DNA from 2 places in the Naumannella cuiyingiana genome. Region 2 is predicted to be linked to the other one. Evidence: predicted binding sites of a transcription regulator. Region 2 holds the regulator's gene; the other holds the start of a gene.

Region 1 (4,748 bases), 390 kb from region 2:
CCATCCGCTCGGTGTCGGTGACGAAGTAGGGCGAGAGATAGCCCTTGTCGAACTGCATGCCCTCGGTGAACTCGAGCTCGGTGCCGAAGGTCTGCGACTCGTCGACGGTGATCACGCCGTCCTTGCCGACCTTGTCGAACGCATCGGCGATCAGCTTGCCGATCTGCTCGTCCCGGGCGGAGATGGTGGCGACGTGGGCCATGTCCTGCGTGGTCTGGACCTCGCGGGAGTTCTTCTTCAGCTCCTCGGCGACCTTGCCGGCGGCGGCGTCCATGCCGCGCTTCAGGCCGACCGGGTTGGAGCCCGAGGCGACGGCCCGCAGGCCCTCGTGGACCAGCGCCTGGGCGAGCACGGTGGCCGTGGTGGTGCCGTCACCGGCGATGTCGTTGGTCTTGGTGGCGACCTCCTTGGCGAGCTGGGCGCCCATGTTCTCGTAGGGGTTGTCGAGCTCGACATCGCGGGCCACGGTCACACCATCGTTGGTGATGGTGGGCGCGCCCCACTTCTTGTCGAGGACGACGTAGCGCCCCTTCGGTCCCAGCGTCACCTTGACGGTGTTGGCGAGGACGTCCACGCCGCGCTCCAGCGAGCGCCGCGCCTCCTCGTCGAACTGCAGGGTCTTTGCCATCGGTGCTCGATCCCCTTACTTGTTGACGACCGCGAGGATGTCGCGGGCGTTGAGCAGCAGCAGGTCCTTGTTGTCGTACTTGACCTCGGTGCCGCCGTACTTGCTGAAGATCACGACATCGCCCTCGGCGACGTCGAACGGTACGCGGTTGCCCTTGTCGTCGATCCGGCCCGGACCCACGGCGAGGACCTTGCCCTCCTGCGGCTTCTCCTTGGCGGTGTCCGGAATCACCAGACCCGACGCGGTGGTCTGCTCGGCCTCCAGCGGCTCCACGAGCACGCGGTCCTCAAGCGGCTTGATCGTTGCCACGACTAACCCCTTTCACGGGTTCTGCCCCTTCACGGGTTCTGTATGTGTACATGCCTGGCCTGAACTCGGGATGTCGTCGCGGGTGCCACCCCAAGTTGTGGCTGGCACACTCGCGCTGAGAGTGCCAACACCGAATCTATGCCCTCGTTAGCACTCGGTCAAGCCGAGTGCCAACCCGATGGCGCGCGTTCGACCACCAGCGCCCGCGATCCGTCGACGGTGGGCGTCAGCACCAGGGTCGCCGCCGCGTCACCGCTCGGCCGCAGCCGGCGACGCAGTTGTGCGGGATCGACATCGATACCGCGTTTCTTGATCTCGAGGCTGCCGACGCCGCGCTCCCGGACCCAACTGCGGACGGTCTTCTCCTTCCACGGCATCGACTCGCGCACGGCGAAGCGGGTCAGCCACGGGCTGTCGACAGGTTCGTCCCCGGCGAGATAGGCGATCGGCCCGGCCAGGCGATGCAGCCCGTGGGCGTGGGCCAGGTCGTCGACCGCGCCGGCGGCGATCGCCGCGGGATGCGGCTCGAAGAGGTACGCCGCGACCGGGCCGATCGAGGCGGGCGTACCCGTGCCGAGCGTGAGCTCGGCCGGTGCGTCCCCGAGCAGCACGACCGACCGGCGCCCTGGCTCCGCGCCCGGGCCCGACCACAGCGCGAGCTCGACGGCATCGCCGCCGTGCCCGACCCAGACCGCCTCGACATCGTCCGGGATCTCGCGGTGCGGGAAGCCGGGGCCGACCTTGAGGCAGGTGGGCGCGGCACGCGCCAGCAACCCGCGGGCGAAGTCCCAGGGCGGGGACAGGTCGGCCAGCCGCCAGCTCCGCCCGCGCGCGGTCCGGCGCGCCGGGTCGACGAAGACCGCGGCATCGGCGTCGAGCGGCACCCGGGTCGCGTCGCCTGCGGTCACCGGTACGCCGAGATTGGCCTCGGCCAAGATCGCCGTCGTCTCATCGGCCTCGACCGGCGCGAGCCGCAGGCCAAGGCGGCCGGCCGCGGCCGAGTCGGCGCCGATGCCGCTGCCGAGGTCGTGCAGGGCGTCGGCGTGCCCGGCCAGCCGCCGGGCCCGCCATGCCGACACGGCGGGCCGGCTGGCCTGTTCCAGCCCCGCCGCGGTGAAGAACCACCGCTCGGCGTCGGCGCCGAACTTCGCGGCCGCGCGCCGCCGCAGCGACAGTTGATCCAGGGCGGCGGCGGCCAGCGCGGGCCCGACCTCCGCGCGCAGCCGACTGGCCGCGTGCAGCGAGTCCGGATCGCCCAGGGCCGCGCCGAGCCGCAGCGCGCGGGCTCCGGGCGTACCGACCAGCGCCCGCGCGGTGTCCGGGTCCATGCCGCACATGCTAGGCGGCTAGCGTGACGCCTGTGGCGGATCGAGCCGACAGGCCGGATGCACGGCGGGAGCTGGCCGGCGCGTTCACGGCCGGCGCGGACGCCTACGACCGGCTGCGGCCCGGCTACCCGCCTGCGGCGATGGAGTTGATCATCCCCGCCGGAGCGCGCGACGCGGCCGATGTCGGCGCGGGCACGGGCAAGCTCGCCACCCAGCTCACTGCGGCAGGGCTGTCGGTGTGGGCGATCGACCCGGCGGCGCAGATGCTGGCGCTGGTGCCCGCGGGCGTCGAATCCCGGGTCGGCACGGGCGAGCACACCGGACTGCCGGACGCGAGCGTAGACCTGGTCACGTTCGGCCAGTCCTGGCACTGGGTGGATGCGGAGGCCGGCACCCGCGAGCTGCACCGCATCCTGCGCCCGGGAGGCCGGGTGGCGATGTTGTGGAACAAGCTGGACACGTCGGTGCCGTGGGTCGCCCGCTACGCCGACGCGATGCACACGGTGGACCCGCGGACCGATCATGAGCGGGAGGTTCGCCGGCAGGCGCCGGCGGGGCTCGCCGGCTTCGGTCGGATCGAGACCCGTGAAGTGCCGTGGCGAATGATCATGACCGAGGCTGATCTTGCGATGCTGGCCGAGACCCGTAGCTACTGGCTCGCGGCCGACGACGCCGTGAAGCACCCGGCGCGGGAGTTGATCATGGCCGCTGTCGGCGCGGCACCGCGGGCGGCCGACGGCCGCGTCTCGGTGCCCTATGCCACCGAGGTCGCCTGGGCCGACCGGAGGGGATGACCGCTCAGCCGGCCCGATTCTGGATCGCGGCGCCGACCCGGGGCAGGGCCGACCGGACGTGGTCCTCGGCCTTGCCGCGCAGGCCACGGTAGGCCTTCTTGATGCCCTCACGGTCCGAACCGAGGACCCGCTTGTCGGCGACGCCGAGCAGCGCTTCGGTGGCCTCGTCGCCGCGGCCGGCGAGATAGGCGCCGAAGTCGGTCTGACCGGAGGCGGTGAAGTCGGCCCAGAACGGGTCGAGCGCGGCGGCGAAGTCGGGCAGCATCCGGTTCAGGCCGCGCTCGGTGAGGTTCGGGGCGAGCTTGCGCGCCGCGGCGTACCCGGTCTTGATCGCGGCACCGGACAGGCCGGACTTCTCGCGGACCTCGGCATCCACCACGGCGGACAGGTCGGCGATCACGGCGGGGCGCTGGTCATCGGCGAGAAGGTTGGCGGTCAGGCTCATCGGATCACTTTCGTCGAGAGGGAGGTCGGCGGCGCCGGGTCCGGCACAACTCTAGGGATCACGGCGAGGACGCGCGAGACCCCGCCCCGACCTAGATTGGTGGGCATGTTCGGACCTCCCGGTCCCCTGTCGCCCGGCGGCCGTGTCGCCGCGATCATCGGTGCCGTGATGGCCACCGTCTCGGCCCACCTGATCGCCGGCCTGTTGGTGTTCGCCTGGATCAGCCGCGACGGCCCGCACGGGTACGCGATGATCTTCTCGATCTTCTTCGCGATCCTGCTGACGCCCGTCGCTCTGATCGGGCTGGTGACCTTTGTCGCGGGGCTGTCCACGGCGTACCGCCGCAGGAACGGCGGCGCCCCGCCGCCCGCTCGGTGAACGAGGCGACGGGGCGCACGCTGCCGTGCTCAGGCGGTGATCACTGGGCGGCCTGCGTCGCCGACTCCACGATCGGATCGGCCGCGTCGGCCTTGGCAAGCTCGGGCTCGCCGCCCGGGTTCGCGCCGCCGACGCCGGCGCGTACCTTCTCCTCGATCTGCTTTCCGGTGTCGGCATCGACGTTCTTCCAGTACCAGAACGCGCGCTCCAGCACCTCGCCGTGCACGCCGCCGAGCAGGTGTCCGGCGACCGTGTTCACGAAGTCCTCGCGCTGGGCGTCGTCCCAGACCTCGCGGACCAGCGTGCCGGCCTGGCTCCAGTCGTCGTCGTCGGCATGCAGGGTGTAGGCCTCGCGGACCATCTCACCGTCGGCCTCCCAGCCGTCGCCGGCGGGTCCGGTCAGGTCGGCGAACGGACGACCCTCGGAGTTGGGCGCATAGACCGGTGCATTGCCCTGATGCTCGTAGGCCATCGGACCGTCGAAGTTGTAGACATTGCGCGGTACGCGGGCCTGGTTGACCGGCAACTGGTGGTAGTTCGGGCCGATCCGGTAGCGGTGCGTGTCGGCATAGGCGAACACCCGGCCGAGCAGCATCTTGTCCGGGCTGAACCCGATCCCGGGCACCAGCGAGGACGGCTCGAACGCGGCCTGCTCGATCTGGGCGAAGAAATTGTCCGGGTTCTTGTTCAGGGTCATCGTGCCGACCTTGATCAGCGGATAGTCACTGTGCGGCCAGATCTTGGTCAGGTCGAACGGGTTGTAGCGATAGCCGCGGGCCTCCTCATACGGCATCACCTGCACCGACAGGGTCCAGGACGGGAACTCGCCGTTCTCGATAGCGGTGTGCAGGTCGCGCCGGTGGAAG
Region 2 (4,748 bases):
ACCTGCGCGCGGCGCGCCGCCTCAATCCCGTCGGGGTCGTCGTCGTTGACCGGCAACAGCAGCAGGCTGGTGCCGTGCTGCTCCAGGACGCGGGTGAGCGAGCGGATCAGCGCGATGGCGTAGGGATCGGAGAAGGCATAGGACAACTGCTGGTGGGTGACCAGGCCCACGGAGCCGGACCTGCCGCGGCGCAGGCTGCGGGCCGAGGCGTCCGGGCCGGCATAGCCGAGGTCCTCGGCCTTGGCGAGGATCCGGTCGCGCAGCTCGGCCGACAACTGGTCGGGCTTGTTGTAGGCATTCGACACGGTCGCGGCCGACACCCCGACCGCCTCGGCGATCGTTCGCAGCGTCACCCGGTTGGTCATCCAGGCCCTCCTCGGTTCGTCCCAGCACCGTCTGTATCGATTAACTAGAACGATACAGAACGAGCCGCCGGGTAGGCAAGGTCACCCGTGTGCGAGTGTTTGTCCGTGCCGAGATTCACCCTGGACGACACCTCCACCGAGTCCGTGCTCGGGCTGCTCGAACGGGTCGCCGCCGAGATCATCAATCCGCGTTTCCGCGCCCTGAGCGGCGGACAGATCGCCGAGAAGAAGCCCGGTGACTACGTGACGGTCGCCGATCGGGAGTCGGAGGCGGCACTGACCGAGACCTTGCAGGCGGCCGATCCGGGAGCCTTCGTGGTCGGCGAGGAGGCCGTCGCGGCCGATCCCGGCCTGCTGGACCGGCTGGCCGCGGCCGAACACGCCTACGTGATTGATCCGCTGGACGGCACCCGCAACTTCGTCCGCGGCTCCGACGATCACGCCATGCTGCTCGCCGAACTGCGCGACGGCGAAGCGGTGCGCGGGTGGATCTGGCAGCCCCAGCACCAGCTCGCTGTCGTCGCCGAGCGGGGTCGCGGGGTGCTGCGCAACGGCGCCCGGGTCGTCGCCCCGCCGGTCAACGACCCGCCGAATGTCGCCACCTCGATGTCGACCAGGCACTTCGACCCGCCGGGAATCGAAGCGGTGCGGACGCGCTGGTGCTGCGGGGTGGACTATCCCGATCTGCTGGCCGGCACGATCGATGCCCTGGCGTACCGCAATCCGAAGCCGTGGGACCACGCGGCGGGCGCGCTGATGGTGCGCGAGCTGGGCGGCGTCGTGCGGTTCGCCGACGGCACCGATTATGTCCCCGGCCGGCCGGTCGAGTCCGGGCAGATCCTGTTGGTGGCGTCCTCGCCCGCGGTCGCCGAGCAGATCGGGCGGGGCTGACTCAACTCCCGCCGCGCTCCAGCACGATCGGCAGTTGCGGTCGCGCCCGGACGCCGGCCGAGGCGAGTTCGGCGTAGGCCCGCGCGATGTGCGGCGCGACCGTCTCGGTCGGCCAGGGCCAGTTGCCCGCCGCGCCGGCATCGGCCTCGGCGATGCCGCGCTCGATCAGCGCGCGTGCCTCGCCCGTGACGGCCGCCAGTTCGGCGCGCTGGGTGATCACGTCGGTACGCGACATCGGGCCACCGTGCCCGGGAATCACCACCGCGTCCTCGCCGAGCACCCCGACCAGACCGTCCAGCGTCGCCGGCCACTGGCCGAGCGCGCTGTCGGGGCCGGCCTGCGGCACGCCCGCCGACTCCACCAGGTCGCCGGCGATGACGACCTTCGAGTCCGGAACGACCACGACCAGATCGCCCTCGGTGTGGCCCGGGCCCAGGTGGACGATCTCGACCCGGCGACCGGACAGGTCGATCCCGCGGGCCAGGTGCAGCAGGGTGGTCGGCGCTACCAGGTCGGCCGGGGACAGGCCGAGCCCGGCGAGATCGGCGGCCGTCGCCGGATCCTCGAGGCGGTTGGCGAGGCTGGCATGGCCGAAGGACGGTACGCCGGCCAGCCCCGCCAGCCCGAACCAGTGATCGCGGTGGCCGTGCGTGATCACCACGCCGGCGGGATCGGTGCCGGTCAGCTCGACCACGTCGGCGCGCAGCCGCGCCCCCTGCTCCGGGCTCGAACCGGTGTCCACCAGCAGTCCCGGCGCCTGCGGCGTACCGCCGAGCACCAGGGCGATGTTGACCGAATCCGGCTCGGCGACGGCCACCAGCACGCCCGGCGCGGCCTCGCGCCACTCGAGGAAAGTCACCTCGCCAGCCTAACCGCGCGCGAGCGCTAGACTGGCACTCCGCTGCAGAGAGTGCCAGCAAACCGAGTGCCAGCAAACCGAGTGTCAGCCATTCGCGAGAACCAGGAGGGGGCTGTGGACGATCGCAAGCTCGACGTGCTGCGCGCCATCGTCACCGACTACGTGTCCAGCCACGAGCCGGTCGGGTCGAAGGCGCTGGTCGATCGGCACAACCTCGGCGTGTCGTCCGCGACCGTCCGCAACGACATGGCCGTGCTGGAGGACGAGGGCTACATCACCCAGCCGCACACCAGCGCGGGCCGGATCCCGACCGACAAGGGCTACCGGCTGTTCGTCGACCGGATCGCCGCGCTGAAGCCGCTGTCGCCGGCGGAGTCGCGAGCCATCCAGGCCTTCATGTCGGGCGCGCTGGATGTCGACGACATCGTCACCCGAACCGTCCGGCTGCTCGCCCAGGTGACCCACCAGGTGGCGATCGTGCAGTACCCGATCGTCTCCTCGGCAACCGTCCGCCACATCGAGCTGGTGCCCGTCAGCGACGATCGGGTGCTGGTCGTGCTGATCAACTCGACGGGGCGGGTCGAGCAGCGCACGGTGGAGACCGGAGAGATCGCCCATGCCGACGTGGCCGAGCTGGCGGAGCGGATCAACGCCCGGCTGGTGGGTGAGCGGCTGGCGGCTGCCGCGGAGTCCCTCGACGGCCTGCCCGGGTCCGTGCCCGAGCGGCTCGCTGCGACCGCGGGCAAGCTCGCCGCGGCGCTGGGTACGATGCTCGACACCGAGGTCGCCACCCGCGTTGCCGTCGGCGGCGTACCCAATCTGACCAGCTTCGGCCCCGGTTTCGACGCGGTACGCCCGGTGCTGGAGGCACTTGAGGAACAGGTCGTGCTGCTCACCTTGTTGAGCGAGGTGGGTGATGACCCGGTGACCGTCCGCATCGGCGCGGAGAACCCCTACCGGGAGCTGAGCGCGACCTCGGTCATCGCCAGCGACTACGGGCAACACGCCGGCGTCCGGGCGAGCCTCGGCATCGTCGGCCCGACCCGGATGGACTATCCCTCGACCATGGCCTCGGTCCGGGCGGTGGCGCGCTATGTCGGGCGCTTCCTGTCCGAGCGCTGAGCCGGAGAACGACGAAGGAACCAGATGAGCATGGACTACTACGCGGTGCTCGGCGTGGAACGCAGCGCGTCCGCGGAGGAGATCAAGAAGGCCTACCGCCGGATGGCGATGAAGGTGCACCCCGATGTCGCGCCGGGCCCGGAGGCGGCGGAGAAGTTCAAGCAGATCTCCGAGGCCTACGAGATCTTGTCCAATCCGGACAAGCGGGCCCTCTACGACCGCGGCGGCGATCCGCGGATGGCCGGCGCGGGGTTCGGCCGCGGTGGCGGGTTCGGCGGGTTCGGCGGCGGTTTCACCGGCGGAACGGCCGGCTTCGACTTCGGCGACCTGATCGATGCGATGTTCACCGGGCAGACCGGCCCCCGCGGCCCGCGCTCGCGGGTGCGGCGCGGGCAGGACTCGGCGGTCCCGATGACGCTCGACCTGGCGGAGGCCGCGTTCGGCACGACCGTCGAGACGACCATCGACACGGCGGTACGCTGCGCGACCTGCGAGGGCCAGGGCACCCAGCCGGGCACCCGGCCCGAGCGCTGCAACACCTGCCGGGGCGCCGGTGAGATCACCCAGATGCAGCGGATCGGGATCGCGGGCATCCGCACCTCCCAGCCCTGCCCGAACTGCCGGGGCTTCGGCGTGACGATCCCGCACCCCTGCGTCGAGTGCGACGGCGAGGGCCGGGTCCGGCAGACCGAGACGCTGCAGGTGAAGATCCCGGCCGGGCTGGAGGACGGCGTGATGATCCACCTGCCCGGGCGCGGCGAGGTGGGACCGGGCGGCGGCGAGCCGGGCGACATCTACGTCAAGATCGCGGTCCGCCCGCATGCCGACTTCCGCCGCGACGGCAACAACCTGGAGCTCGTCGTGCCGATCCCGATGACCGCGGCAGCCCTGGGCACCCGGGTCGACGTGCCCACCCTGGAGGCCGACCTGGTTGCCTCCGGGCGCGAGGACTTCGCCGATGCCGAGACGACGGTCGAGGTGGAGGTGCCGCCGGGCACCCAGTCGGGGACCAGGATCGCGCTGCCCAATCGCGGCATCCCGCGCCGCCGCGGGCGCGGGCGCGGCGAGCTGGGCGTCACCTTCCTGGTGCAGACGCCGACCAGGCTGACCAAGGAACAGCGCGAGCTGCTGGAACAACTTGCCGCCGAGCGGGACGAGACGCGCGTCGAGGTGCGCGGAGGAGCCGGGCGCGGGATGTTCGGGCGGTGGAAGGACCGCCTGGCCGGCCAGTGAGCGACCCCGTCTTCCTCGCCGACGCGGCCCGCGATGCGGCGATCGGTGACGCACTGGTGCTCGACGGGCCCGAGGGTCATCACGCCTCGGTGGTACGCCGACTCCGCGCCGGCGAGTCGATCATCGTCGCCGACGGCGCCGGCGCCGCCGTCCGGGGACCGGTCACCGAGGTGGCCAAGGGCTGGGTCGCCATCCGGGTCGACGAGCGGCTCGCCCGGACCGAGACCGGCCCGCGGTTCGCGGTCGCCCAGGCGCTGGCCAAGGGTGATCATGCCGAG

The links. The regulator HrcA, encoded in region 2, represses chaperone genes, less so after heat shock. The targets are predictions, from matches to a motif close to TTGGCACTCGNNNNNNNCGAGTGCCAA.
Region 1: the regulator HrcA is predicted to act here: its motif matches at 1,039-1,065, upstream of groES (co-chaperone GroES).

Annotation. Positions count from the first base shown of each region.
Region 1 covers NZ_JACBZS010000001.1:990,182-994,929, forward strand. Annotated here, with positions in the region: gene groL (chaperonin GroEL) at 1-628, opposite strand, end outside; gene groES (co-chaperone GroES) at 644-937, opposite strand; gene GGQ54_RS04520 (THUMP-like domain-containing protein) at 1,096-2,265, opposite strand; gene GGQ54_RS04525 (methyltransferase domain-containing protein) at 2,298-3,059, shown strand; gene GGQ54_RS04530 (DUF6918 family protein) at 3,064-3,504, opposite strand; gene GGQ54_RS04535 (hypothetical protein) at 3,610-3,882, shown strand; gene GGQ54_RS04540 (catalase) at 3,923-4,748, opposite strand, start outside.
Region 2 covers NZ_JACBZS010000001.1:602,383-607,130, reverse strand. Annotated here, with positions in the region: gene GGQ54_RS02695 (LacI family DNA-binding transcriptional regulator) at 1-365, opposite strand, end outside; gene GGQ54_RS02690 (inositol monophosphatase family protein) at 471-1,256, shown strand; gene GGQ54_RS02685 (MBL fold metallo-hydrolase) at 1,258-2,115, opposite strand; gene hrcA (heat-inducible transcriptional repressor HrcA) at 2,230-3,237, shown strand; gene dnaJ (molecular chaperone DnaJ) at 3,262-4,470, shown strand; gene GGQ54_RS02670 (16S rRNA (uracil(1498)-N(3))-methyltransferase) at 4,467-4,748, shown strand, end outside.